4 regions of the Rhizobium sp. No.120 genome follow, and region 1 is predicted to be linked to each of the others. Evidence: predicted binding sites of a transcription regulator. Region 1 holds the regulator's gene; each other region holds the start of a gene.

What was found. The regulator PhoB, encoded in region 1, activates phosphate uptake and scavenging genes when phosphate is short. The targets are predictions, from matches to a motif close to TGTCATNNANCTGTCAT.
Region 2: ACYJRZ_RS05720 (inorganic phosphate transporter) is a predicted target of PhoB. The motif match lies at 3,493-3,509, and genes of this name have one in related genera.
Region 3: pstS (phosphate ABC transporter substrate-binding protein PstS) is a predicted target of PhoB. The motif match lies at 1,949-1,965, and genes of this name have one in related genera.
Region 4: ACYJRZ_RS27855 (DUF47 family protein) is a predicted target of PhoB. The motif match lies at 3,586-3,602, and genes of this name have one in related genera.

The regions. Positions count from the first base shown of each region.
Region 1 is NZ_BAAJNQ010000002.1:405,089-412,327, reverse strand. Features, by position in the region: gene ACYJRZ_RS07740 (GcrA family cell cycle regulator) at 117-644, shown strand; gene phoB (phosphate regulon transcriptional regulator PhoB) at 835-1,518, opposite strand; gene phoU (phosphate signaling complex protein PhoU) at 1,550-2,263, opposite strand; gene pstB (phosphate ABC transporter ATP-binding protein PstB) at 2,315-3,130, opposite strand; gene pstA (phosphate ABC transporter permease PstA) at 3,146-4,480, opposite strand; gene pstC (phosphate ABC transporter permease subunit PstC) at 4,477-5,958, opposite strand; gene ACYJRZ_RS07710 (substrate-binding domain-containing protein) at 6,021-7,055, opposite strand.
Region 2 is NZ_BAAJNQ010000002.1:7,366-14,604, reverse strand. Features, by position in the region: gene ACYJRZ_RS05750 (SURF1 family protein) at 1-418, shown strand, start outside; gene ACYJRZ_RS05745 (histidine phosphatase family protein) at 509-1,075, opposite strand; gene ACYJRZ_RS05740 (CbtB domain-containing protein) at 1,319-1,528, shown strand; gene ACYJRZ_RS05735 (CbtA family protein) at 1,541-2,281, shown strand; gene ACYJRZ_RS05730 (hypothetical protein) at 2,316-2,936, shown strand; gene ACYJRZ_RS05725 (GCG_CRPN prefix-to-repeats domain-containing protein) at 3,008-3,316, opposite strand; gene ACYJRZ_RS05720 (inorganic phosphate transporter) at 3,557-5,164, shown strand; gene ACYJRZ_RS05715 (Ros/MucR family transcriptional regulator) at 5,305-5,748, opposite strand; gene ACYJRZ_RS05710 (helix-turn-helix domain-containing protein) at 5,927-6,493, opposite strand; gene ACYJRZ_RS05705 (EAL domain-containing protein) at 6,540-7,239, opposite strand, start outside.
Region 3 is NZ_BAAJNQ010000003.1:471,072-478,310, forward strand. Features, by position in the region: gene pstC (phosphate ABC transporter permease subunit PstC) at 1-722, opposite strand, end outside; gene pstS (phosphate ABC transporter substrate-binding protein PstS) at 799-1,824, opposite strand; gene ACYJRZ_RS12995 (cupin domain-containing protein) at 2,076-2,432, opposite strand; gene ACYJRZ_RS13000 (O-acetylhomoserine aminocarboxypropyltransferase) at 2,572-3,855, opposite strand; gene ACYJRZ_RS13005 (CoA-binding protein) at 4,025-4,453, opposite strand; gene ACYJRZ_RS13010 (hypothetical protein) at 4,567-4,893, shown strand; gene ACYJRZ_RS13015 (EamA family transporter) at 5,745-6,581, shown strand; gene rplM (50S ribosomal protein L13) at 6,819-7,239, shown strand, end outside.
Region 4 is NZ_BAAJNQ010000016.1:4,024-11,262, reverse strand. Features, by position in the region: gene ligD (DNA ligase D) at 1-2,516, opposite strand, end outside; gene ku (non-homologous end joining protein Ku) at 2,519-3,406, opposite strand; gene ACYJRZ_RS27855 (DUF47 family protein) at 3,646-4,263, shown strand; gene ACYJRZ_RS27850 (inorganic phosphate transporter) at 4,263-5,267, shown strand; gene ACYJRZ_RS27845 (LLM class flavin-dependent oxidoreductase) at 5,408-6,508, shown strand; gene ACYJRZ_RS27840 (acyl-CoA dehydrogenase family protein) at 6,639-7,239, shown strand, end outside.

The sequences.
Region 1 (7,239 bases):
CTAGACTGCATGCGGCGGAACTAGTCACCACAATTTTAGAGCGTTTCGCGCCTCGATCCCATGCGAGGCAATGGTGAGGGATTCTGCCATCGGAAACGCGACAGCGGAGACAGGGCATGAATTGGACAGACGAACGCGTCGAGAAGCTGAAAAAGCTATGGTCCGAAGGTTTGAGCGCCAGCCAGATCGCTGCGCAGCTCGGTGGCGTAAGCCGTAATGCCGTTATCGGCAAGGTACATCGCCTGAACCTCCCCGGCCGAGCGAAGGCGGGCGGCACCACAACTGTGGCGCGCACGCCAAAGCGCGGCGCAGCAGCACCCCGCACCGCAACCTACGGATCGCGCGTCGCTACCCGCACGGTGGTCGCCCGCCAGCAGGGCGCAACGATGCTGAAGGAAGAGATCGAGATCGATTCCGTCAATGAAATCCAGTATCGCCCGGCATCGAATGTCGTCGTTCCGATCTCCCGTCGCCTCGGCCTGACGGAACTGACGGAACGCACCTGCAAGTGGCCGGTCGGCGACCCGCTGAAGGACGACTTCCACTTCTGCGGCAACGACAGCCCGGATTCTTCGCCCTACTGCACCTATCATCAGCGCATGGCCTACCAGCCGGTGCATGAGCGCCGGCGCAACAACGGCTGAAAGTGGCAGCAAGACAAAGAAAAACGGGCCCCTCGAGGCCCGTTTTTCTGTTTCCGCCGCTCCTGCATAATTCCTTAAATCGGAATCGATTTAAGGGAAAATTTTGCAGCATTTTAAGATGTTACAGCGACCTTAACGCGTCTTGAAAGACGCGTGGCGCTGTAATGGTGATACCCGAGCGGCAACCCGCTCAAGCTTCCATGGAATAGCCCGCCCCGCGAACAGTGCGGATGACATCCTGCATGTTGGAGAAATTGAGCGCCTTGCGCAGGCGACCGACATGGACGTCGACAGTGCGTTCGTCGACATAGATATCATGACCCCAAACGCCGTCGAGCAGCTGCGAACGCGAGAAGACACGGCCCGGCGAGGACATCAGAAACTCCAGCAGGCGGAATTCCGTCGGCCCCAGGCGCACTTCGCGGCTCTTGCGGTGGACGCGATGGGTTTCGCGGTCTAACTCGATATCGCCGCAACGCAGCACCGTGGAGAGAACCTCCGGGCGGGCACGCCGCAGCATCGCCTTGACGCGAGCCATCAGCTCCGGCGTCGAGAACGGCTTGACGACGTAATCGTCCGCGCCGGTCGAAAGTCCGCGCACACGCTCGCTTTCCTCGCCGCGGGCCGTCAGCATGATGATCGGCAGGCGCTCCGTCTCCGGCCGCATGCGCAGCCGGCGGCAGAGCTCGATACCGGACACGCCAGGGAGCATCCAGTCGAGGATCAGGAGATCGGGGATGCGCTCCTGGAGACGCAGCTCGGCCTCATCGCCTCTGAGGATCGTGTCGACCTCGAAGCCTTCGGCCTCGAGATTGTAGCGCAGCAGAACGCTAAGCGCTTCCTCGTCTTCTACAACAGCAACTCTCGGAACCATGCGCCTATGGTCTCCTTTCTTCGCTTCCAGATTATTCCGTCACTGCGCCGACGGTATTGGCGGTATCGTCCTTCGGGCGCTCGCCTTCCGGCTGCGCGCCTGTCGCCATGTAATAGATCGTCTCGGCGATGTTGGTGGCATGATCGCCGATGCGCTCAATGTTCTTGGCACAGAAGAGAAGATGCGTGCAGGTGGTGATGTTGCGCGGATCTTCCATCATGTAGGTCAGCATCTCGCGGAAGAGCGAGGTGTACATGGCGTCGATCTCTTCGTCGCGCTCGCGGATCGACACGGCCTTGTCAGGCGAGCGGGTCGCGTAGACATCGAGAACTTCCTTGAGCTGGCTCAGCGCCAGTTCGGAGAGATGCTCGATGCCGCGGGCGAGACGGCGGGGAACACCAGTTCCCTGCACGGCGATGACGCGCTTTGCGGTGTTCTTTCCGAGATCGCCAACGCGCTCCAGATCGGAGGCGATGCGGATCGAGCCCATGATTTCGCGCAGGTCCGCTGCCATCGGCTGGCGGCGTGCAATGGTAACGATCGCCTTGTCGCCGACTTCACGCTCGGCATGGTCGAGAACGACATCGTCGGAGATGACCTTCTGCGCGAGAGCAGCATCGCTGTTGACGAGAGCGCGTACGCTGTCGCTAACCATCTGCTCGGCCAGGCCGCCCATTTCGGCAATGCGGCGGGTCAGGAACTTCAGGTCTTCGTCGTAGGCAGAGAGAATGTGAGTGGAGACCATTTTTCTATCCTCAAGGTGAACTATGTGAAAGGAGCCGCGCGCCTGCCATCATCAACCAAAACGGCCCATGATGTAATCCTGAGTGCGGAAATCGTCGGGATTGGTGAACATCTTATCGGTGTCGTTCTCCTCGACCAGGTGGCCGAGATGGAACATTGCGGTACGCTGCGAGACGCGTGCTGCCTGCTGCATGGAATGCGTCACGATGACGATGGTGAAATTCTCCCGCAGCTCGTGGATGAGATCCTCGACCTTCGCGGTCGCGATCGGATCGAGCGCCGAACACGGCTCGTCCATCAAGATGACCTCCGGGCTGACCGCGACGGCGCGCGCGATGCAAAGGCGCTGCTGCTGGCCGCCAGACAGGCTCGTGCCGGCATCGTGGAGCCGATCCTTCACCTCGCCCCATAGACCCGCCTTCTGAAGGCTGGTTTCGACGATATGCTCAAGATCGGCCTTGGAACGATGCAGGCCATGGATACGCGGACCGTAGGCGACGTTCTCAAAGATGGACTTCGGAAACGGATTGGGCTTCTGGAACACCATGCCGACGCGGGCGCGCAACTCAACCACATCGATGCTGTCGTCGTAGACATCCTGATCGTCGAGCGTGATCTTGCCGGTGACGCGGCAGGTCTCAATCGTATCGTTCATGCGGTTAAGGCAGCGCAGGAAGGTGGACTTGCCACAGCCGGAAGGGCCGATCAGAGCCGTGACCGTATTGGCGCGGATCTTCAGATTGACATCGAAAAGCGCTCGCTTGTCGCCGTAGAACACCGAAACGTCCTGGCCGATCATCTTGTAGGGGATCGTGATCATCTTCTTGGCCAAGGCTCTTTCGCTTGCGGCTTCCGTCATCATGTTCATTTCGTGCGCCCTCCCTTACCAGCGCCGCTCGAAGCGGCGGCGCAGCAAGATGGCGCCGATGTTCATCGCGACGAGGAAGAAGAGAAGGACGATGATGGCGCCGGACGTCCTTTCGACAAAGGCACGCTCGGCTTCGCTCGCCCACATGTAGATCTGCACCGGCAGCGCCGTCGAAGGATCGAGCGGCGATGTCGGGTAATTGGCGACGAAGGCGACCATGCCGATCAGAAGAAGCGGCGCGGTCTCGCCGAGCGCATGCGCAAGCCCGAGGATCGTGCCGGTCAGAATGCCGGGCATAGCTAGCGGCAGAACGTGATGGAAGACCATCTGCATGCGCGAGGCGCCAAGCCCGAGCGCCGCGCTGCGGATCGACGGCGGCACCGCACGTAGCGCCGAGCGCGTGGCGATGATAATCATCGGCAGCGTCATCAGGCTCAGCACCAGACCGCCGACCAGCGAGGCCGAGCGCGGCAGCCCCATCATGTTGATGAAGACCGAGAGACCCAGCAGGCCGTAGACGATCGAGGGGACGGCGGCGAGATTGTTGATGTTGACCTCGATCAGATCCGTCAGCCGGTTCTTGGGTGCGAACTCTTCCAGATAGATCGAGGCGGCAACGCCGACTGGCAAGGCAAGCACGAGAACGGTCAGCATCAGGTAGAACGAGCCGATCAGCGCGACACCGAGACCGGCGGCTTCCGGGCGGCTGGAATTGCCTGACAGGAAGAGACCGCTGTTGAAGGCCTTGTAAAGCGCACCGCTTTCGCTGAGTTGCTTCATCCAGGCGACCTGGCGGTCGGATACCTTGCGGTCCTTCTCGTCGACAGTCAGATCGATCTGGCCCTTGTTGGCGGAATCGATATTGGCGCTGGCCAAGAAGGTGACCTTCTGTGTCGTCCCGATGATCGAGGGATTGGCAACGACCCTGTCGCGCAGCGCGATCCTGGCACCGTCCGACACCATCGCCGTCGCTTCGCGCACAAGCACGCGATTGGCCGGATCGATGCCGAGCACCTTCACCAGCGCGTCGCGCACAAGAACCGGATAGTTGGCTGATATCAGAACCTTCGGATCGGTGGCCCGCTTATCCGTCGGGTCGATCACCTTCTCGGAGAATTCGATCGGCAAGGTGATCGAAGTCTGGACGAAAGCGGTATAGCCCGTGCGGACCACTGTGAAGATCAGGACGGCAAGAAAGATAAGCCCGAAGATGACGGCTGTGATCCCATACGCGCGGAAGCGGCGCTCGGCCGCGTAGCGTCGCCTGATGCCGATATCACGGCGCACCGACGCACCCGGTGTCAGGCCACGCGGCATGTTGAGCTGAGAGGAGGATACGACGTCGCTCATTCGTATTGCTCCCTGTATCGACGGACGATGTAGAGCGCATAGACGTTGAGGCACAGCGTCAGGCAGAACAGCGTGATACCGAGAGCGAAGGCGACAAGCGTCTGCGGCGAGGTGAACTCCAGATCGCCCGTCAGCTGGTTGACGATCTTCACGGTGACTGTCGTCATCGGCTCGAAGGGATCGAGCTGCATGCGTGCGGCAACGCCGGCGGCCAGCACCACGATCATGGTTTCACCGATCGCCCGCGACGCGGTCATCAGCAGTGCACCGACAATGCCCGGAAGGGCGGCTGGCAGCAGAACGCGCTTGACCGTTTCGGACCGCGTGGCGCCAAGCCCGAGCGAGCCGTCGCGCAGCGAACGCGGCACGGCCATGATGATGTCGTCCGACAGCGAGGAAACGTAAGGAATGAGCATCACGCCCATGACAAAGCCGGCCGTCAAGACGCTCTGTGCCTCGATGAAGCTTCTGTAGTTGCCGGTCATCAGACCGTCGATCTCGGCGGAGATATCGCGCAGGAAGGGGCCGACTGTGACAAGGGCGAAGAAACCGTAGACGATCGTTGGAATGCCGGCCAGGACCTCCAGCATCGGCTTGGCGATGGAGCGAACGCGAGCCGAGGCATATTCGGCCATGTAGATCGCCGCGAACAGGCCGATAGGCACGGCAAAGAGCATGGCGACGAGCCCGATATAGATCGTGCCCGCCAGCAGCGGGATCAGGCCGAAGGTGCCCGAGGTCTGTGCGCCGGCGCCGGTGAAGCGCGGGTCCCAGACGGTACCGAAGAAGAATTCGCTGGCTGGCACCATGCTGAAGAAACGCGCCGCCTCCGAAAGCATGGAAACGACAATGCCGACCGTCGTCAGCACCGCAATCGAAGAAGCGACGATCAGGGCTCCGAGGATGACTCGCTCGACGCGGTTGCGGGCGCGGAAACGCGGTGCAATGGCGCGAATACCATGGGCTGCGCAAAGCAGCGATAGGACGATCGCCGCTGCCGACATAACCGTGCGGCTCACTTCGCGCATGCCATTATATTTGTTGGCGGCGTCGATCATGTAGCCCGTTGGGCGAACGGCGAGCGGAACGCCTTTCTGCGCCAGCAGCAACTGAAGATCGGCCCTGTCGCCGTCGACATCGGCAAGCTCCTGGCTATCGAGCATGCGCATGCCGCGAGCGATGCTGCGCACCATGCCGTAGCTAAGGTTGAGCTCAGCCGGCGGCAGAGACTGAACCTCCTCGGGAAAGGATTTGGTCACCAGGCGATCGATAACGATGGGGCTAGCGATCAGCCAGACGCAAACGAGCGCCAAGGGCGGGAGTACCGCCCATATGGCGGCATATGCACCGTGATAGCCGAGGCGGGAATGCATTGACGAGGGCTTGCCGCCCGACAGCGCAGCCGCCCTCACACGCCCCAGCACGAAAGCAGAGGCGCCGAAGACCGACAGGCAGAGTAGCAGCAGCGATACACTCATTCCCATTCCCCGGCGAACGCCGGCGTAGCGGAAAGCCGCGCCGGTGCTCGACCCTTCAGCAGTCACATGATCTTCCCACCCGCGAAATCCTTGCGGATCTGGTCGCGCTCAGCATCCGGTGCCGGCACGAGACCATATTCCGCCAGCGGGCCGTCCGGTCCGATCATCTGATCGCTCGTGAAGAAATCGACATATTCCTTGAGCCCCGGGATAACACCCAGATGGGCCTTCTTGACGTAGAAGAACAACGGCCGCGATACCGGATAGGTGCCATCGGCGATCGTCTGGCCCGAGGGCACGATGCCGCTAACGGTGGCGACCTTCAGCTTGTCGGCATTGTTCTGAAAGAAATACAAGCCGAACACGCCGATGCCATGCTTGTTGGCATTGATGCGGGCCAAAGTCTCGGGATAGTCGCCATCGATATCAACAGCGGCGCCATCCTTGCGCACGGCAATGCACTTCTTGGCCTGCAGAGCGGCATCGGAGACTGCAGCCTTGATCACATCCGCTGCACCGGAAGCCTTGCAGCCGGCCGCAAGCACCTTCTCTTCGAAAACTTCGCGGGTGCCATGCTTCTCGCCCGGAATATAGGCGGCGATTTCAAAATCCGGCAGCGATGGATTGATCTCGGACCACTTCTTGTAAGGGTTGGCTACGAGCTTGCCATCGACGACGACTTCGGCAGCAAGCGCCTTGTAGAGATCGACCGGTTCGAACTTGATGTCGGGATTGCTCTTGTCGAAGGCAAAGACAATGCCGTCATAGCCGATCTTGATCTGTTGGATATCGGCGACACCGGCGGCCTTGCAGGCTGCAACTTCGCTGTCCTTAATCGGACGCGACGAATTGGCGATGTCGATCGTATCCGTTCCGACACCCTTGCAGAATTCCTTCAGGCCGGCTCCGGAACCGCCGGATTCGACCACCGGGGTCTTGAAATTGGTAAAGGTCTCACCGAAGGTTTCGGCTACGATCTTGGCATATGGGAATACTGTCGACGAGCCGGCGATCTGAATTTGATCGCGGGCGGCTGCAGTGCCGGCAAGGGCAACCGATGCAACCAGCGCAAGAATGGATATTTTCAAAGCATTCACAACGAATCCCCCTGATGAGCTTTGAAGAGCGCTGAGGCGGACGCCACATCCACTTTTTCAGCTGTCCATTCTTACTGGCGAAAACACCGCCCTTTTATGTCAGGCGAGTGAAACAATTATGACAGGTTATATACCTGATATGATTTGGATAAATCGCCACCCAACTACGGATAGGTGGAGGTTT
Region 2 (7,239 bases), 400 kb from region 1:
TGCCGACGGCACGATCATCATCATCAACCGCGGCTTCGTTCCCACAGAGAAGCGAAATCCGGCGACGCGCGCCGAGGGCGAGCTTTCCGGGGAGACCACGGTGACCGGCCTGTTGCGGATCAGCGAGCCAAAAGGCACGCTGCTGCGTTCGAACGTGCCTGCGGAGGAGCGCTGGTACTCACGCGATGTGACCGCGATCGCCGAGGCCCGGGGATTGCAGAAGGTGGCGCCCTATTTCATCGATGCAGACGATGCGAAAAATCCCGGCGGATTGCCCGTAGGCGGACTGACGCAGATCACCTTCCACAACAGCCATCTTGTCTATGCCATTACCTGGTATGGACTGGCAGCAATGACATTGGGGCTGGCCATCTATCTCGTCCATTTCGAGCGGCAGCGCGCAAAAGCAGCCCGCTAAGAGCATTTCCGCTTCAGCAGAGCGAACCCGCTGCCCGGCGTTTTCGCGCGGTTCCGGGCACCACTTCTCCATACCGTTTACGGTATTGCCCTATGTTGTCATTTTCGGGAAACGAAGCTGCCAGCGCCGGCCGTCACTCGTCATCTCGACGATGCCGAACGGCTCGACATCAACAGCCCAGAATGCCGCGGGCGGCGCCTGCAAGGCCTGCAGAATGGCAGAGCGAATGACGCTCGCATGGGTGATGACAACGATATGGCCGGTATCGTCGATGTGATTTCCCATCCATTCGCAGACACGCTTCATGACCGAGGACAGGGCTTCGCCGCCATGCGGAGCGACCGAGGTATCCGTCATCCACAGCGCCAGGGACTCCGAATCCTTTTCATGCAACTCTGTAAGAGATTGCCCGCGCCAGTCGCCATAATCGCATTCGCGCAAGGCGACGTCCGGGATGGCATCGAGGCCAAGTACCGCGGCGGTCTGGCGGGCACGCAAGGCCGGGCTCGCCCAGACCCGATCGATTGCCCCGAGCCCGAAGGATAAGGATTGAGCCTGCTGAGCCGCCTTCGCCTCCAAGGGTTCGTCATCGGGAAAGCAGCCATTTCGATGGGCTTGGGTCGCCCCATGACAAATCCAGCTCAAACGCGTTTTCATGAAACTCCTCTATTTCCATCCCCTGGCACGCTCTTGTCGCGATTTCACATCGCTGTGGCGCTTGATTGACAATCATATTTGCAGATAGCTATAAACTTGCACTTGCGGGTGTGGAAGCCGGTGGAATCCCGGCGCGGTCGCGCCACTGTAATCGATGACGGAAACTTCGCCCTCGAGAGCCAGACCCTTCCCGCAAGAACCCTTCCGCAAATGGAACGCGCTTTTCTTAACGAGGGAAATACAATGTCCGACATCACTTTCGCCCCATCCGCAGTTCCGCAGCCGATCCCGCTCGGCCAAATCCTGCCCTGGGCCATTTTCGCCGGCCTTCTGATGCTGCTCGCGATCTATTTCATCGGCGCAGAAGAAGGCGCGACCTCGCTCATCTCGGGCATGTATGTGCATGAATTCGTGCATGACGCCCGTCACCTGCTCGGCTTCCCCTGCCACTAAGGGGTCAAGCACATGGTTGGACGTCTTTTGCTCCGCGGCATGATCGTCGGGGCCCTGGCCGGTATTTTCGTTTTTGCTTTTGCCCACATCTTCGGCGAACCGCTGGTCGACTGGGCCATCGGCTTTGAGGAGAAGGCCGCGCAGGCGGCCGGCGAAGCTCCTGAACCCGAGATTGTCAGCCGCGCTACGCAGGCGGGCATCGGCCTCTTCACCGGCAGCGTGATCTTTTCGACCGCAATAGGCGGATTGTTCGCACTGGTTTTCTCCTTCGTCTACGGCCGTATCAGCCCCTTTGGTGCGCGCGGCACGGCGGCGCTGCTCGCGCTCGCCGCTTTCGTGACGATCTCGCTGGTGCCCGACATCAAATATCCGGCGAATCCGCCGGCCGTCGGCAATTCCGATACGATCGGCGCGAGAACGGAACTGTTCTTCATCATGATCGTGGCCTCCATCGTCGGCATGATCGTCGCCGTGGGATTCGGTCGCAGGCTGGCAGCGCGATATGGTTCCTGGAACGGGGCGATCATTGCCGGCATCGGCTACATCGCCTTCATCGCGCTGATTCAATATCTGCTTCCCTCGATCAACGAAGTGCCCGAGCAATTCTCGGCCGTCGTGCTTTGGCGCTTCCGCATCACTTCGCTCGGCATGCACGCCATTCTCTGGGCGACACTCGGCCTTGCCTTCGGAGCCTGGGCAGAACGCCAGCTGCCGCAGACACGCTACGGCAATACCAGTCTGCGCCGGGCTTAGCGTGATAAGTAGATCGCATCCCGCGCATGGCAACATGCGCGGGAGACACCAACATTCAGGCGCCATCCTGCTTGCAATCTTCCTCATGCTATTGGGCTGGCCGGCTTCGGTCGCGGCACATGGCGGTTCCTCCGGCAGCCAGGCCGGCATCCCGATCCCCAGCCTCACCCATGGCGAGATGGCAGTGATCGCTCCCTATTACGGGCGGATGATCTCGCTTGCCGAGAGTGTATCGGATACTGACGAAACCTTCCGCCGTGTCTTGAACTTCGCGCAGATCCAGCGCGCTTATTGCCTATGGGGCCTGATGCCCGGCAGCGTCAGCGACGAGGAAAGCCCTTTCAACGAATGTTCGCACGCCTATCTTGCGGCTGCAAAAGCGGTGCTGCTGCAGATGCGAGCAATGAAAGTGGAGAAGGTACCGGTCGACGACCTCGTCTCCGATATCGACACGGCACTCGTGCGCAACAACCTCTCGCTCATCCTCTGCAAATTCAGCGGCGAGAGCTTCAATACGGCCGATCTCATCCGGCCTAAGCTTGCCGATATCGCGTATCACGCGAAAAGCCTTGCTGCGATCTCATCGGCTAGCCTGCTTGTTCTTGCAGGACTATGGTTAGGCGCGCGCGCATTGCGGCCGCAAGCTCGTTCTTAGGAACCCTGCGCACTTTTCCTCGAACTGCCGTCAGCAAAACACCGCCGCAAGATGCGGCGGTGCTTCTGTTCTTACCAGTAACGCGGGCGATCGCGCCAACGGTCATCACGCCAGCCATCGCGATAATGGCGATGGCCGTGCCAGCCCCAAGGCGGCGGCGGTGGCGGCCTGTAGTAACCCCAGCGCCGGGGCGGCGGACCCCAGCGATTGGGACGGCATTCGCCCCAGCGCGTCAGATGCCAACCGCGGCCGCAGGCATAATCAACTTTCACGATCGGCACGGAGGCCGTAGTCCCAACGGCCGGGATAGGCATTGCCTCTGCCGAAGATACAACCAGGCTGCCGAACAAGGCAGCAATGGCAATCACGGACGATCTCATCTTAATGGCCCTCTATCCAAGTCCCTTACATGGGGGATTTAAACGCCGGAGGTATGAACGCCGGCTGAACCGAAAATGGCCTTTTAGCGGCCAAATCAAGATCAGTCGAAGAACCTGCCAGCAGCCGAACGGGCTTGCCACTGCCTGCGTTTGCAGTTCGCCACCGCCTGTTCCCGCGTCACGAGAGTTTCATGAAGGAGGCTTACACCGGCAATATCAATTGCAATAAGGGAGTTCGGGATGGTCGACCTCGTTTCAAACAATGCGGAAGGCGGGAATGCCGATCATCCGATTCATGGCGCAGGCAGCTCGGCAAAATGGTTTCTGCCGATCTTCGGCGTCGTCGTCCTGGCCGGCCTCGTCTATGTCGGCTATGCCCTCGGCAGCGATCTTGCCGAGGCTGCTGCTGTTCCGTGGATATTGCTCGGCCTTGCCCTGCTGATCGCGCTCGGCTTCGAATTCGTCAACGGCTTCCACGATACTGCAAACGCCGTCGCCACCGTCATCTACACGCGCTCGCTACCGGCGGAATTCGCCGTCATCTGGTCGGGCTTCTTCAACTTCCTCGGTGTTCTCACTTCGTCGGGCGCCGTCGCCTTCGGCATCCTGGCGCTGCTGCCGGTCGAGCTCATCCTGCAGGTCGGCTCCGGCTCCGGTCTTGCAATGGTCTTCGCGCTGCTGACCGCCGCCATCATCTGGAACCTCGGCACCTGGTATCTCGGCCTACCGGCCTCGAGCTCGCACACGCTCGTCGGCTCGATCATCGGCGTCGGCCTCGCCAATCAGTTCCTGGCGCCCGCCGGCTCCGCCACCAGCGGCGTTGACTGGTCGCAGGCGAGCAGCGTCGGTATGTCACTGTTGCTCTCGCCGATCATCGGCTTTGCCATGGCTGCCATATTGCTGCTGGTCGCCAAGGTACTGATCCGCAACAAGGAGCTTTATGAAGCGCCGAAGGGTAACGCGCCGCCGCCGGCCTGGATCCGCGGCCTGCTGATCTTCACCTGCACCGGCGTCAGCTTTGCCCACGGCTCGAATGACGGCCAGAAGGGCATGGGTCTGATCATGCTCATCCTCATCGGCCTCGTGCCGACCGCCTTCGCGCTGAATAAGACGCCCGACGTGAACTACCTCGAAGCCTATAAAGCTGCCTCGGCGCAAGTCGAGACGGTACTCGGCAAATATGTGAAGCCGGGCATTGCCGCACCGGCCGATCCGAAGGCCACTGTCAGCAGCGCCGTCAAGACCAAGACCTGGACGGATGCGACGACACCGGCTCTCCAAGCATATATTCATGCCACGAGCGCCGAGATTGCCGCCTATCCAAGCGTCGAGAAGCTGCCGAACGGGCTCGTCGGCAACGTTCGTAATGATATCTATCTGATCGGTGAATCGCTGAAGCTTATCGACAAGCAGAAGCTGCTGCCGATGAGCGCCGACGATTTGAAAGCCGTCACGAACTATCATGCCGCCGTCGATCACGCGACCAAGTTCATCCCGCTCTGGGTGAAGGTTGCCGTCGCCTTGGCACTTGGCCTCGGCACCATGGTCGGCTGGAAGCGCATCGTCGTCACTGTCGGCGAAAAGATCGGCAAGACGCACCTGACCTATGGCCAGGGCGCTGCCGCCGAAGTCGTCGCGATGCTGACGATCGGTGCCGCCGACCACCTCGGCCTGCCGGTGTCGACCACGCACGTCCTGTCCTCCGGCGTCGCCGGCACCATGGCGGCAAACGGTTCCGGCCTGCAGTGGTCAACCGTACGCAACATGCTGATGGCCTGGATCCTGACGCTGCCTGCCTCGATCGCACTGGCCTTCGTGCTGTTCATCGTGCTGCGGCAGGTCTTCTGATCGACAGCGGAGACTAGTCCCAAAGACGATGGCGCCCTGATGAGGGCGCCATTTTGTTTGCAGCGTCCCGCGAACGAATTCTCACGAAGCGCACGAGCAACGCCGGTCAAGCGCGTGCGAAACGCCTGTTCCGAAATTGCTCAGTCGACGGTTTCCCTCTTGTTGCCGTTCGCACCGAGGCCGGAAATCTTGGCAAGCTCCGAACGACGATTGGCATAATTTTGCGCCACCATCGGGTAGTTGGGAGCAAGACCCCATTTCTGCCTGTACTCCTCGGGCGTCATGCCATAATGCACGCGCAGATGGCGCTTGAGCGTCTTGAAGCGTTTGCCGTCTTCGAGGCAGACGATATAGTCGTTGGTCACCGATTTCTTCAAATCCACAGCCGGCACCAAATTGGCGCGATCGACGGTGGTAGCCGAGCCGTCCAATGTCAGCAGTACCTCATGGATATCCTTGATCAGCCTGGGAAGGCTGTGGATGGGAACGGCATTGTGACTAACATAAGCCGAAACGATCTTCACACAGCCATCGAACAAGGAAGGCTTTGGCGGAGCGGGGGTTTTTGTCTCGAAAGAATCCATGATCTTTTCCCGGATCTCATTTGGTTCCTCGTGCGCCGCCCCGCTCGAATTGCATCATGTACGATATCCGCAGACGGACATCGCACCGTTTCGATTTGCGCCCTGTTTAAGGACGCTGTCCCGGTTTGATAACCGGGGTTCAATGCGTCCGCATCAAATGCGTGCGCAATTTCGCCTCCTATCTCGTATCCGCAGTTGCCTCCGGCGGTTCGCCGGCAGGGTCCGCAAAGTAGAGCGCCAGCTTGTTACAAAGGGTGACGAGCGGCATACCCAGCATGAACGCCGTGTGAGTGGGATCTCCGCCACAATGCCGCAGCGTCTGGAGAATGAGCTTGCGCTCGACATCCTCCATCGTCTGGCCGACCAGTGTTTTGACGGCGGCATCCACGGGTTCGTATAGTGATTGGCCATCGCCAAGATGGAGAGCAATCTCTTCGAGCAATCGATTTTCCCTCGCGGTCACGATGACGACATCATCGGCGTGACCGCCGAGTTCGCACAAGACATAGAGACCAGTCTCGGAATCGATGGTGACCCGGGCCACCGCCTCGGCGGCCTGATCGCAAATAAGGACATGCGGGCTCGCTCCGCCGACGAAAGTGGCGGACAGTTCACCACCGCGTCCAGAGAAGACAATGCGAAGCCGGCTGACCAGGGCGCGCAGCAATGTCTTCGTCTTGAGCTCGCGCGCCGCGCGCGCCGCCGATATCTGATAGGCCGATGTGAAAGCCAGTCGCTGCATCATAACATCACCTGCAGAGCGGGAACGGCAGGCTCCTGTGCGCAATTGTTCATGCCACCCCCCGCAAGACAGCTTTGCGCTTATGACGTCGAAGCCGCGCCAGGGAAACCGGCCTCGACAGCAGGAAACCCTGGACATGCGTTGCACCCGCCTCCTGCGCGACATTGAGTTGAGAGCCGGTTTCAATCCCCTCGACGACGACGAAAGGAGCGAAACAGGACGCAAAGCCGACAATGTGGGAGAGGCTATTGCCTCCGTCGCGACCAGGCCTATTATCCCAGACAAAGGCTGCATCGATCTTGACGATATCTGCAGGCACCTGCAGCAGTGATGCCGGCGTGGCAAACCCAGACCCGAAATCATCGATGGCGATGCGGCAGCCGAGGGCACGGATCATCTTCATGCGCTCGATGGATGCGCCGACGACGGGATAGCTTTCCGTGACTTCGATAACAAGCCGCGAGGCCAGATCCGGACGGCGGCTGATTCGGCCGAACACATCGGCGAACCGATCCGAGCGCGACAGGCTGGTGGCGGAAAGATTGAAACCGAGGACCAGCGTCTCATCCGCAGCCAGGTCGGACAGCACCATATCCAAAATACGCAGATCGAGGTCGAACCAGCGATCCTGGCGTTCAAGGAGCGAGACGAAGGTGCCGGCCGTATGCACGGTGCCATCCGAATCCGTTACGCGCGCCAGGCTCTCGCCATAGAACACCTTGCCGGGATTTGCGGCATCATGAATCCAC
Region 3 (7,239 bases), on a different contig from region 1:
ATACCGCCGACGAGACCGCGGCGTGTGTAGGGGATCAGAATGTGGCGAGCCACTTCCCAGGTGGTCATGCCCATGCCGTAGGCGGATTCACGCAGCATCGGCGGAACGGTGCTGAACACGTCGCGCGAGATCGCGGTAATGAAGGGCAGGATCATGACAGCGAGCACGAGGCTTGCCGTCAGCAGGCCGACGCCCGGCGCCGGCGGCTGGAACAGCAGGCCGATCACCGGTACCTGGCCGACCGTCGCGATCAGGAAGGGCAGGATATAGTTCTGCATCAGCGGCACGAGAATGAACAGGCCGACGATGCCATAGATAATGGAGGGAACGCCCGCCAGAAGCTCGATGGCCGTGCTGATCGGACGGCGCAGGCTGCCGGGGCAAAGCTCTGTCAGGAAAATGGCGATGCCAATGCCCAGGGGAACGGCAATCAGCATGGCGATGAACGAACTTACCAGCGTACCGACCACGGCGGGCACTGCGCCATAGATATCGGCGGGAGCGCTCCATTTCGTGCCCCAAAGGAACGACAATCCGAAAGTCTGGAAGGTCGGCAAAGCATCGATGACGAGAACGATAAGAATTGCCAGCAGCATAAGCACGACAAGAATGGCCGAGCCAAGCGTCATCAAATAGAAAATCCGATCCTGCATCCGGAATTTTCTGGTGGCGGCGGAGGTATTCACAGCCTGGAAGCCAGCCATCTGAGTCGCATCAGCCATCGATTTCCCCTTGTCCTGTCACGAAAGGCGGACAGGGAAATTCCCTGTCCGCCGCAACTTTCTCGCCTAGCACAAATTACTTCGTGCCGAAGTCCGTCTTCCAAGACTTCTCGACGATCTCGACAACATTGTCCGGGACCGCAAGATAAGACAGGGCGGCCGCGTCCTTCTGGCCGTGCTCATAGGACCACTTGAAGAACTTTAGCGCCTCTTCGTTCTTAGCAGCATCGGCCGGCTTCTTGTAGAGCAGAACCCAGGTGGAGGCTGCAATCGGCCAGCTCTTTTCGCCCGGCTGATTGGTGATGATCAGGTTGAAGTTCTTAGCCTTGGCCCAATCGGCGTTGGAAGCGGCAGCCTTGAAGGTTTCCAGGCTTGGCTCGATAACCTTGCCGGCAGCGTTCTTCATCTTCGCGAAGCCGATGTGGTTGGCGACGACGTAAGAATATTCAACGTAGGAGATCGAACCAGCCGTCTGGTTGACGGTGGTGGAAACGCCTTCCGAACCCTTGGCGCCGAATCCAACAGGCCATTCAACAGCCGTATTCGAGCCAACCTTTTCCTTCCACTCCGGCGAAACTTTCGACAGGTAGTCGGTGAAGTTGAAGGTCGTGCCCGAGCTGTCGGCACGGTAAACGACCGAGATCGGCGTGGACGGCAGCTTTGCTTCCGGGTTGAGAGCCTTGATGGCTGCATCGTCCCACTTAGCGATCTTGCCGAGGAAGATGTCGGCCAGCGTCTTGCCGTCGAGAACGAGTTCGCCCGGCTTTACGCCTTCGACGTTGTAGGAAACGACGATGCCGCCGGAGATCATCGGGAACTGGGCAATGCCGTTCTTCTCGAGATCAGCGTCGCTCATCGGCTTGTCCGAAGCGCCGAATACGATGGTCTTGTCGAGGAGCTGCTTGATGCCGGCGCCCGAACCGACCGACTGATAGTTGACGACATTGTTCGTCGCAGCCTTGTAGCCTTCGGCCCACTTGGACAGAACCGGTGCAATGAAGCTCGAGCCAGCGCCCGTGATGTCGGCGGCGGAGGCCGAAGCGGACATAGCCGCAATGAGGCCTGCAGTCAGGCAAAGCGAACGGAGTTTCAGGTTAAGCATGGTAAACTCACTTCCTCAAGTGAATGAAAGGATGGCGAGCAGAAGATCGGCGCGAGGTTCCCATGGTAAACGGTCCTCCCCGCCTGAAATCTCCCGGCGACAGACTTGGCTCTAAAGACGCATTGTTTCAGTTTGATGACAGTTTAATGAAGCGGCAGTGACACAACCTGCGGCAATCATCGCGGCCATTGCGAAACGGCATGAAACGAGCCGCGTCAAGGGACGCATGAACGCGAACTTCATGTTCTGATTCAAGAGGATCGTCGGAGACGGATCACGTAGTCCTTGCGAGTCGTTTCAATAACTTCCCAGGTTCCCTTGAAGCCTGGCCGCAAGATAAGACGGTCGCCTGTACGCAGATGAAAAGCCTCGCCATCCTCACTCGTCACAATGGAATAGCCGGAGAGGATATGGAAATATTCCCATTCGTCGTAGACAACCTTCCATTTGCCTGGGGTTGCTTCCCAGATACCGACGTAGAGGCCGCCATCGGCCTCTTCAACGTTCCATGTGCGAAAGATCGGGGCACCCGAAATGAGACGATCCGCTGCGGGCGCTCCGAGTTCTGGCTCAACGCCATCGACATTCAGTTGCACATAGGTTGCCACTTAGATCCCCGTCGACCACGTTTCGCCAAGATAGAAGAAGTCCGCGACCGCCGATCGCGAGCGCGGACCGAGACAAACATGAAATGTGCCGAGATCAAAGAACCCCGGCTGCTTTTTCGGCTTCCTGGCGGTGCCGTCCTCAAATTTTCGCCAGCGCCTGCTCCAGATCGGCGATGATATCCGTGACATCCTCGATACCGATGGACAGGCGCACCACATCCGGGCCGGCGCCGGCGGCGATCTTTTGCTCGTCGCTCAGCTGCTTATGCGTGGTCGAAGCGGGATGGATGACGAGCGAGCGCGTGTCGCCGATATTGGCGAGATGCGAGAATAGCTGCAGGCCCTCGACCAGCCCCTTGCCGGCTTCATATCCCCCCTTCAAACCGAAGGTGAAGACGGAGCCCGCGCCCTTCGGCGAGTAACGCTGCTGCAGGGCGTGATTAGGATCGTCCTCAAGGCCGGAATAATTGACCCAGGCGACCTTCTCCTGCGCCTTCAGCCAACGAGCGACCGCGATCGCATTATCGGAATGGCGCTGTATACGTAGCGGCAAGGTCTCGATGCCGGTCAGGATCAGGAAGGCATTGAACGGCGAGATGGCCGGTCCGAGATCGCGCAGGCCCAGCACCCGGCAGGCTATGGCGAAAGCGAAATTGCCGAAGGTCGAATGCAGCACGATGCCGTTATATTCCGGGCGCGGTGAAGACAGCATGGGATAGTTGCCCGAAGCGGACCAGTCGAAAGTGCCGCCGTCGACGATAATGCCGCCCATGGAATTGCCGTGGCCGCCGAGGAATTTCGTTAGAGAATGCACAACGATATCGGCGCCATGCTCCAGTGGTCGGATCAGATAGGGGCTGGCCAGCGTATTGTCGACGATCAGCGGCAGGCCATGCTTATGTGCAATAGCGGCAATCGCGGCAATATCGACGAAGGTGCCGCCAGGATTGGCAAGGCTTTCGATGAAGATGGCGCGCGTGCGGCTATCGATCTGGGCTTCGAAGGTCGCAGGATCGGCGGAATCAGCCCAGCGGACCCGCCAGTCGAAATTCTTGAAGGATTGCCCGAACTGATTGACCGAACCACCATAAAGCCGTTTAGCCGCGACGAAATTGTCGCCCGGCTGCATGATGGTGTGGAAAACGAGGAGCTGGGCTGCATGACCGGAGGCGACGGCGAGAGCCGCAGTGCCGCCTTCGAGGGCAGCCACCCGCTCTTCCAGCACGGCCTGTGTCGGGTTCATGATGCGGGTATAGATATTGCCAAACTGCTGCAATCCGAACAGAGCGGCGGCATGATCGGCATCCTGAAAGACGAAGGATGTCGTCTGGTAGATTGGCGTCGCGCGCGCGCCTGTCGCCGGATCCGGCTGCCCGCCTGCATGGATTGCAAGCGTGTCGAAACCTGGGTTGTTGGCTGGCATGTTTTTCCTCCCGGCGGATTTTGCTCGTGATCGGGCAAGCATAATGCCTGGCATATGAAAGTTAACCGCGAACTTTGCCGCGCTTCTCAGCTTGCGGAAAAAACTTGCCATCTTTTGCTGAGATCGCGCGATAAACCGCCGAATGGCTTCGATCACGCATGATCCCAGATCAGGCGACCAGACGTGGATATTCGATAGCCGGGCATCGGTCCATCACGACCCTAACCCCCGCCGCCTCCGCTCGCGCCGCGGCGGCGTCGTCACGCACGCCAAGCTGCCCCCATATGACGGGTGGCCGCGGCTCGATCATGATCGTCTCTTCCACCACCGACCGGAGATATTCGGGCGCGCGGAAAACATCAACCATATCTACAGGTTCGGGGATGTCGGCCAAGCGCGCATAAACCCACTGTCCAAGAATTTCCTTGCCGGCCTGCCCGGGATTAACGGGGATAACGCGGTAGCCTTTGTTCAGGAGATAGGCCATCACACCGTTGCTCGGACGAGCGGGATTAGGCGAAGCGCCGACGAGCGCGATGGTCCTTACGGACAAGAGGATATCGGCTATATAGGAATCGTCATAACTGTCGTGGTTCATCACGAAGCCTCCCGCTCCGATCACACTTTCGTTTTGTCGCAAATACGGAAACCGCAATGGCGGTCTTCGCGTATATACATTGTATTATAGCAACTTCAGAGAGGATTACTCAGATGAAAAAATTCATCCTGCTGGGCCTGCTCGTTACATCGGCCGCGACGCCGGCCCTGGCTATCTCGCGATACAATTCCATGTCCATGACCTGTGCCGAAGCGAGGGCTGTCATCAATCGGGAGCGTGCGGTCATTATGCGCTATCCTGCTAAGAGAACGCCGAAGATGACGCTTTATGATCGCTATGTTGCCGACAGCAGAGCATGCGATCAGGGCTTTTATGCCTATCAGGACTATCTGCCCACCAAGGATCGAGCGTCGTGTCCAGTCTATGTATGCCGGCCGACGACAGACCTGGATGATGACTTTTTGATTTTCCGACGCTGATCGAAGTACGCCCAAACTGAAGGTGGCGGACATTCATGCGCTCGCAACATCAGCCACTGAGCACAACCAATGAGTGCATACAGCACTGCGCACTTTCGGCACCGCAAGCCTCCGCGCAGGTGCAGCGAGGCTTTGCTGGGTTGGCTCTTCAAAGCGCTTTCAAGAACATTTTGGAACAACTCACCGGCGTTCTCCGGACATGCAATCTTTGTTCACCATTTATTCACATGTAATTTAGGAAATTCGCATGAGCAAGGAATTCAGATGAGAACTGATGAGGAACATGGAGGACTATAGTTACTTCATAATTTTTCCACAGAATAATTTTCGCGCTCGCGCGATGATATGCATATGAAAATCTACCGGTTTCTCGATGCTATACTTTGAACGTAAACTATTTATACGTTCCTGATCGGCAGCGACGGTCGCTAACTGTAATATTTTTCAGCCACTGTAGAATTATGCACATGATGAAATCTGCAGTCATGCGGATTGCCGAACACCGACTTTATGACGACCTCTTATCCGGGACAGCAAGTAGCGGCATGGTCGCCAAAGCGCCCTGTCGTTTTTAAGTAAGAACTGTCTAATGCTACTCTCGCGTTCACAGGACATGCAATATTTGTTCGCGCTTTATACTCCAATAAATTAGTTATTTATAATGATAAAACGAATGATTTAGAACACAACAAAAACGCAACTCTCAATATTAATGTCGTCACCGCAGGCGGAACAAGCCTTCATAATTATCGATATTTCGTTGCTTTTCGATGCATTGCGGATCATATGGAGACCGCATTCCCACAAAATGCCAAATGCTGCCACATGCCTGTCAAATCGCGAGGTTTTCCGTGTCTCTCGACGTTATCGCGCTCGTCCTCTTCGGGGCTCTGCTGCATGCGACGTGGAACGCGATCATCAAGGCAGGTACCGATAAATCGCTCGATGCCGCATTGGTCTCCGCCGGCGGCGCGGTCGCGGCCCTTCCCCTGCTGCCGTTTCTGCCTCTGCCAGCCTCCGCCGCTTGGCCTTTCATCGGCGCCTCGGCCATCCTGCAATTTGCCTATTTCCAACTTGTGGCGGCCGCCTATCGTGCCGGCGATATCGGGTTGGTCTATCCGCTGATGCGCGGTGTAGCGCCCCTCATCATCGTCTCGACAAGCAGCTTCATCCTGAAGGAAACTCTTTCGGGAGGCGCATTGATCGGAACCATGACCATCTGCGCCGGCATATTGACGCTCGCGCTCGAGGCCCGAAAGGGCAGCCGCCGGGCGATCGTTCTCGCCCTCGCCAATGCCGTTGTTATCGCGACCTATACCTATGTCGATGGCATCGGCGCGCGGGCGTCGGGCAATTCAGTGTCCTATACGCTGTGGATGGCGCTTCTGCCGCCCATCCTCCTATTTTCCTGGGCGATATCGCAACGCGGTCTCAATGCCGTCGCCGCCCACGTCCGCTATAACTGGTGGCGCGGGCTTATCGGCGGCGGCGGTTCGATCGCCTCCTACGGGCTGGCATTATGGGCGATGACCAAGGCGCCGGTCGCCATGGTCGCCGCCTTGCGCGAGACTTCAATCCTTTTTGCTTTGGTGATATCTGTCGTCGTTCTGAAGGAGCGGTCCAGCATCTGGCGCTATATTGCCGGCGCCATTATTGCCGGTGGAGTGTTGGTTTTACGGCTGGGTTGACGATAATTTATGTGGTTTTATATTACCACATAATCAACACATTGATTTTACATTGTAATTTTTACAGTCCGCCAATCCGACGATATTGACCCAGGTCCTTAATCGATCTATAAGCCGCCGCAGATTGCAGCCTTTCCGGGCTGCTTTCTTTTTGGCACGCATCCATGCGCGCCAAACCAAGCAACAAGAAACGCCCAGACGCCTTCGGGCCAAGGGTCCTAAAAGAGAGTATGCAACATGGCAACCTTCTCCCAGAAGCCTGCAGAGGTGGAGAAGAAGTGGGTTCTCATCGACGCCGAAGGGCTTGTCGTTGGCCGTCTCGCTTCTATCATCGCAATGCGTCTGCGCGGCAAGCATAAAGCCACCTTCACGCCGCACGTCGACGACGGCGACAACGTCATCGTCATCAATGCCGATAAGGTCGTCTTCACCGGCAAGAAGTACGAAGACAAGGTTTACTACTGGCACACCGGTTATGCCGGCGGCATCAAGGAGCGTACGGCTCGGCAGATCATCGAAGGCCGCTTCCCGGAGCGCGTCGTTGAGAAGGCCGTCGAGCGCATGGTTCCCCGCGGTCCGCTCGGCCGTCGCCAGATGAAGAACCTGCGCGTCTACGCCGGCTCCAACCATCCCCACGAAGCCCAGCAGCCGGTCGTCC
Region 4 (7,239 bases), on a different contig from region 1:
TCTGCCCAGGGATCCGAATGCAGTGCTGCAAGCCGCGTCGGCACATTGAGCACGGTGAAATAATCCGGCCCTATTGCAGGGCTCAACTCCTCCCAGGATAAAGGCGTCGAGACTGCGGCGCCCGGCCGGGCGCGGGTGGAATATGGGGCGACGGCCGTCGAGCCGCGTTGATTTCTTAGATAATCGATCAGGATCTTACCGCGACGCTTCGACTTGGTGATGGTGGAAACATAGCGATCGGGACTGTCGGCGGCCATGGCGTCGGCGATACTCTTGGTAAAGGCTTTGACGGCCGGCCATTCGGCCTTGGCAACCAGAGGGCAGACGATGTGCAGTCCTTTTCCGCCGGAAGTCTTCACGAAAGGGACGAGCCCCGTTTGCCTCAGCCGTTCCGCCGTTTCTTCCGCCGCGGCGATGATCTTGCTCCAGGCGACGCCAGGACCCGGATCGAGGTCCATGATGATCATGTCAGGCCTTTCCCAACTGCCGATCATCGATCCCCAGGGATGGATTTCGAGGACTGCCGCCTGCACGAGGCCGATCAGGCCATTCAGGTCGTCGATGCTGACATAGGGTTCTTCGTCTTGCGGATCTTTCGCCAAAGCGATATTCCTGTTCATGCCCTTCCAGGCATGCTTCTGAAAGAAATGCTGACCGGCGATACCGTTGGGACAGCGTACGAGCGCGAGCGGCCGGCCGACGACGAAAGGCCCCATATAGCGCCAGACCTCGGTATAATAATCCGCAAGCCCCGCCTTCGTAACACCTTCGTCCGGCCAATAGAGACGATCGCCGTGGGTCAAGGATACGCTGCTGCGCGCAGGCTTTTCAGCCGAAGACTTGGCCGTGGATCTCGGTGTTTCGCGGACGATCTCGAGCGGATTCTTGTCTTCTCGCAATCCGCGGAAGGAGGCGTGACGCAAATGGCCGTCCGCCGTCCAGGCGCGAAATTCGACTTCCGCAACCAGTTCGGGCCGCACGAAGCGGACGCCGCGATGTTCTTCCGCAGTCAGTTTGGCCGCAAAGGGATTTTCCTCCGCTTTAAGACGGCTGAGCCTTTTGAAGAGCTGTTCGGCGACGGTGTGTGTGTACCCTGTGCCAACACGACCGACATGCTCGAGCTTGCCGTCTTCATAGACGCCGAGCGCCAGCGAACCGATGGCCTTTCGCGATGTTGTCGAGGGAACCCAGCCGGCGATCACGAATTCCTGCCGAGACGAACATTTTGATTTGACCCAGGTCTTGCCGCGACCGGAGCGATATGGATCGTCGGCGATCTTCGACACGATCCCTTCCAGGCTCAGCCTGCAGGCATGCGACAACAGCAAGTCGCCATTTTCATCAAAATGACTGCTGAAGCGAAGGATCCCGGTTTCGGACGGGATGATCTTTCGCAGCAATTCCTTGCGGCCGATCAACGGCGAGGCCTTCAGGTCATAGCCGTCGAGATAGAGGAGATCGAAAGCATAGAAGACGAAGCGGTCGCTACGGCCTTCGCTAAGATCCGCCTGCAGGGCAGAGAAATCGGAAGCGCCGGCCGCTGGTTCAACGACGAGCTCGCCGTCGATGATTGCGGTGCCGACGGGGAGATCGCGGAAGGCGCCGACAATCTCCTTGCCGAATTTCTGGCTCCAGTCGAGACCGCTGCGCGTCAGCAGCTTGACGCGGCCTGCTTCGATGCGAACCTCGAGCCGATAGCCATCGAATTTGATTTCGTGAAGCCACCGAGAGCCTGTGGGCGGCTTGGATACCAACGTCGCCAAAGCGGGTTCGACGAAGGATGGCAAAGCGGCCTTTCGGGCACCCTTCAGGGAAGATGGATCAACCGGCGTTGCATCCGTTTGCCTCTCTGTTTCGTCGGCTTGCTCCCCGGCGGCATCGTCCTTCTTTCGGACCGTCCTGCGACGGATCTTCCCGGTCTTGGAGGACCAGCCCGGCTTTTCGTTCTCGACTTCGTCTATGATGCGCCCCGTCTTTGCTGATTCCGGTCGTTCTTCGAGAATATCGGCAGCGTCTTCCAGCCGGGCCGCCTCGTCTTCGCCTTTGATCAATAGCCAGTTTTCTCGCTTCTCGCGCGGCTTTCCCGCCATGCGGATCAGATGCCACCGACCGCCGAGTTTTTTTCCATGGAGCTCGAATTCGAGATGTCCCTTTGCAAGGCCCTTATGAGCGTCGCCAAGCGGCGTCCATGAGCCGCTGTCCCAGACGATGACTGTCCCACCGCCATATTCGCCCTTCGGGATCGTACCTTCGAAATCACCATATTCCAGCGGGTGATCTTCGGTCTGCACCGCCAGCCGTTTTTCGCCGGCTATCAGGCTCGGCCCCTTGGTCACGGCCCAGCTCTTCAAAACCCCGTCCAATTCGAGGCGAAAATCATAGTGGAGCCGGCGCGCATCGTGCTTCTGGATGACATAGCTGTTGCCAGATACAGCGATCTTTTTCCTGCCGGTCCGCCCTCTCGGCTCGGTTGTCTTGCTGAAGTCGCGTTTGCGGTTGTAGGTCTCCAATGCCATTGTCAGCTCGCCTTGCGTTGCGGCCGGAAAGAAGATTTCGTTCGCGATTTCGCCGTCTTGCGGGAGACCGTGCCCGATTTCCCGGCGGGTTGCTTAGCGCTAGTCTTACCTTGACCACTCACGCCGGCGCTCTGGCGCAGAGCCTCCATGAGATCGGTGACCTTGGCAACCTTCGCCGGCTTGCGTTGCGGGATCTTCTTGCCCTCGATCTTGGCCTTTACCAGTTCTGCAAGCGCTGCCTCGTAGCGATCGTCGAATTCGCTCGGGTCGAATTTACCTTTCTTGGTGGAGATGATGTGCTTGGCGAGGTCGAGCATTTCGCCCTTGATTTTCATGTCCGGCACATCTTCGAAGGCTTCTTTTGCCGAGCGAACCTCGTAGTCGAAATTCAATACCGTCGCGATCAATCCGTTGCCGTGAGCACGGATCATGACGGTTCGCAGGCGGCGAAACAGAACGGTTTGAGCAATGGCGGCAACCTGCTTCTTGCGCATTCCTTCGCGGATCAACGCGAAGGCCTCTTCGCTCGCAGGAGTGGAAGGGGCGAGATAATATGGTCGATCGAAATAGATGTCATCGATGTCGTCGCATGCCAGGAAGGCCTTTATCTGCAAGACCTTGTCGCTTTCCGGCACCGCAGCGGCAATCTCCTCGGGCTCAAGGACGATGTAATCGTCCTTGTTGAGTTCGTAGCCTTTGACCTGATCCTCGCGAGGCACCGGCTTTCCGGTCGCGTTATCTATGAATTCCCGCCGGACGCGGTTGCCGGTTGCGCGGTTCAGCGTGTGAAAGGAAATCCGCTCGGAAGTGGAAACCGCCGTATAGAGTGCGACTGCCCAGCCGACCTCTCCAAACTTCATATATCCTTTCCATTGCGCACGCGCACTCATCAGCGGACTCCATATCGACGATAGGAAACAAACGGCACCTAGCGGTCATTGTTCCCTGTTGCCTTTGTTTTTGTTGGAGAAGCCGACATAGGCGCGTGGCGATTTTTTTTGATCCGCGAAACTGTCGAAGAGCGTGGTTTCGCAGGCACATTGGCTTTTCATGGCAGCCTCCATCATTTATGACGGATTTATGACAATGCACATTCGGAGCGCCGAGAGTGAACTGGTTCCGTAAATTGATGCCCCGGGAAGATCGCTTTTTTGAGTTGTTCGGCCGGCATTCCCGTACAATCGTCAGCGCTGCAGAAGCCCTGAACGAACTGCTAAGGGGCAAAGACACCGAACAGCACTGCAAACGTATCGTCGAACTCGAGAACGAGGCCGATGACATCACGCGCGAAGTGTTGCTCGCGATACGGCGCAGTTTCATCACGCCTTTTGACCGTGGCGATATCAAGGATCTCATCATGTCGATGGACGATGCGATCGACATGATGCACAAGACGGTCAAGACAATTCGTTTGTTCGAGCAGAATAGCTTCGATCCCGGCATGCAGGAAATGGGCGGCGCTATCGTTCAGGCGGCAAAACTGGTGGCGGCTGCAATTCCTCTTCTCGATCGCATGAGCGCCAATTCCTCCCGCCTCAGCGCGCTCACGGAAGAAATCGTTAATGTCGAAGAGCGTTCCGATGAACTCCATGAGCAAGGGTTGAAGGATCTCTTTCGCCGCCATGGCGCAACGAACCCCATGGGCTATATCATCGGCAGCGAGATCTATGGTGAGCTGGAGAAGGTCGTCGACCGGTTCGAGGATGTCGCCAATGAAATCAGCGGCATCGTGATCGAGAACGTCTGATGGAGGCCACGCTTGCTCTTCCGCTGCTGGTGGGTCTCATTGCGGTGGCATTGTTCTTCGACTTTTTGAACGGGCTGCACGATGCCGCCAATTCCATTGCCACCATCGTCTCGACCCGGGTTCTGCGTCCGCAATATGCCGTCCTATGGGCTGCATTCTTCAATTTCATCGCCTTCCTGTTCTTCGGGCTTCACGTTGCCGAAACCCTGGGCACCGGCATCATCGATCCCCACATCGTCACGCCGCAGGTCATCTTCGCCGCCCTGATGGGGGCGATCGTCTGGAACATCGTGACGTGGGTGTTCGGCATTCCGTCGAGTTCGTCGCATGCTCTGGTCGGTGGCCTCGTCGGCGCCGGCCTGGCTAAAATCGGCATGAGTGCCATTGTCTGGTCCGGGTTGCTGAAAACGGCCGGCGCCATCGTCATGTCTCCCCTGCTGGGCTTCGTTCTCGCGCTTTTCCTCGTGCTGTGCGTGACTTGGATATTCATTCGCCAGTCGCCCTTCGCCGTCGACAGTACCTTCCGTGTACTGCAATTTGTCTCAGCCTCGCTCTATTCCCTTGGTCATGGCGGAAACGACGCTCAGAAGACGATGGGGATCATCGCCGTTCTGCTCTATTCGCAGGGGCATACCGGAGCGGAATTCCATGTCCCCCTTTGGGTCGTATTGTCCTGCCAGTCGGCAATGGCGCTTGGGACGCTATTTGGCGGCTGGCGGATCGTGCATACGATGGGTTCGAAGATTACCAGGCTCAATCCAATGCAGGGTTTCTGTGCCGAGACGGGCGGTGCCTTGACACTGTTTGCTGCCACATGGCTCGGCATCCCGGTCTCGACGACCCATACGATTACGGGCGCTATCATCGGCGTCGGTGCCGCCCGGCGCGTCTCCGCAGTCCGCTGGGGATTGGCGGGCAATATTGTCATCGCATGGGTAATAACCCTTCCGGCTGCGGCTGTAATCTCTGCATTCGCCTATTGGATGACGAATTGGGCCGGATAGACCGTGCCTTCAGGATCGAGGGCATCCTAAGCACGAATATTCTACAAATTTAGTAGAAAAAGAACGACCTGTCTTTCTGAGGCCAGAGGGTCACGCTAGCATTCTGTCCAATCCGATGAAGGAAACTATAGGACATCGATATGCCGACCGAATTCATCAGCGTCACCTTTCCGAATGCCTCGACCGAGCTCAATCCTCTGGAAAACCCCGCGCTCGACCCACAGTTCATCGAGCGCTACGCCCGTTCGCTCGATGATTACGGCTTCAACTATACCCTCATTCCCTATGATAGCGCGTCCTTCGACCCCTTTACTATCGGCGCAACGGTTGCGGCTCACACGAAGAATATCAAGATCATCATCGCCCTTCGACCGAACACGATCTATCCGACAGTCGCGGCAAAATCGCTGGCAACGCTCGATCAGCTGAGCGGCGGGCGTGTGGTCGTCCACTTCATTGCCGGCGGAAGCGACGAGGAACAAGCCAAGGAAGGCGACTTTCTCGACAAACATCAGCGCTATGAGCGGCAAGAGGAGTATATCCGCATTCTGCGACGCGTGTGGCAGTCGAGTGAACCTTTTGACTTCGACGGCCGCTATTATCAATTCAAGCAGTTCCACAGCCGTGTGCGCCCGGTAAACGGCACCATCCCGGTGTCAGTCGGCGGCTCATCGGACGATGCCTATCGCATCGGCGGCGCGCTTGCCGATATCTTCGGCCTATGGGGTGAGCCGCTGGCGGAAACCAAGCAGCAAATCGACCGAATCTATGCCGAAGCGGCGCGCGCCGGGCGCAAGGATCGCCCGCGGATCTGGGTGACTTTCCGTCCGATCGTTGCCGAGACGGACGAACTTGCATGGGCCAAGGCGCATCGCACCCTCGACCTCCTGAAGGAAAATCGCGCAAGGGGTCTTGGCAAGGTGCCGCCATCAGCGCCGTCTCCGCAAAATATCGGCTCGCAGCGCCTGCTCGAAATTGCCTCGCGCGGCGATGTCCATGATCGGGCTCTCTGGTATCCGACAGTGACGGCGACGAATGCGCGTGGTGCCTCCACTGCCCTGGTCGGCTCTCCAAGAACCATTGCGGACTCCATTCTCGATTACGTCGATCTCGGCGCGGATCTGATCTCGATCCGAGGATATGACAACCTCAACGATGCTATCGATTACGGCCGCTATATTCTGCCGCTCGTCAGGGCGGACCTGGCGGCACGAAAGGCACCCCAGCAGGCGGTCGCCTGATCCCGCGTTGTCACGCGCACCAACAAGCAGAATTGGCGAACGCCATTCGCATTGTGTTTGCAAAGACAGGCCATGGCGCGGCAAAGCTCGCGCATGGCACTCCCTGCTGCTTCGAAGAGGCTGATGCAACGTGTCCTTTAATACCAACGATCTGGCGGATGTGACCCGCAAGCTTGCCGCCGCAGCTGCGGCGGCAGATGAATCCAGCGCCTTCCCTTGGGCCGGCATCGAGGCAGTCCATGCTGCGGGCCTGCTCGAAAGCACCGTGGCGCCGCGGTTCGGTGGAAAAGGTGCGGGTATTGCCGATGTCGGGCGCATCCTCGCAGCGCTTGGTCGTGGCGATCCTTCGGTCGCCCTGATCAGTGCGATGACCATATTCACCCATCTCGGACAGGCCGCGGGCAGCAAATGGCCGGAGCCGCTTTATCGACGTTTGCTCGACGACGCGCGCGATCGCCCGATCCTGCTGAACGCGGCCCGTGTCGAGCCCGAGCTTGGTTCTCCCGCCCGGGGCGGTCTTCCGGACACATTGGCGCGTCGCACGGCAGGTGGATGGTCGATCACAGGGCGCAAGCGTTTCGTAACGGGTGCGCTTGGCCTGACCCATTTCCTCGTATGGGCCCGCACCGATGAGACACCGCAGCGCGTCGGCACTTTCGTCGTTCCATCTGAGCTTCCCAGCATCAAGGTGATCGAAAATTGGAAGAGCCTGGGAATGCGGGCAAGCGGCT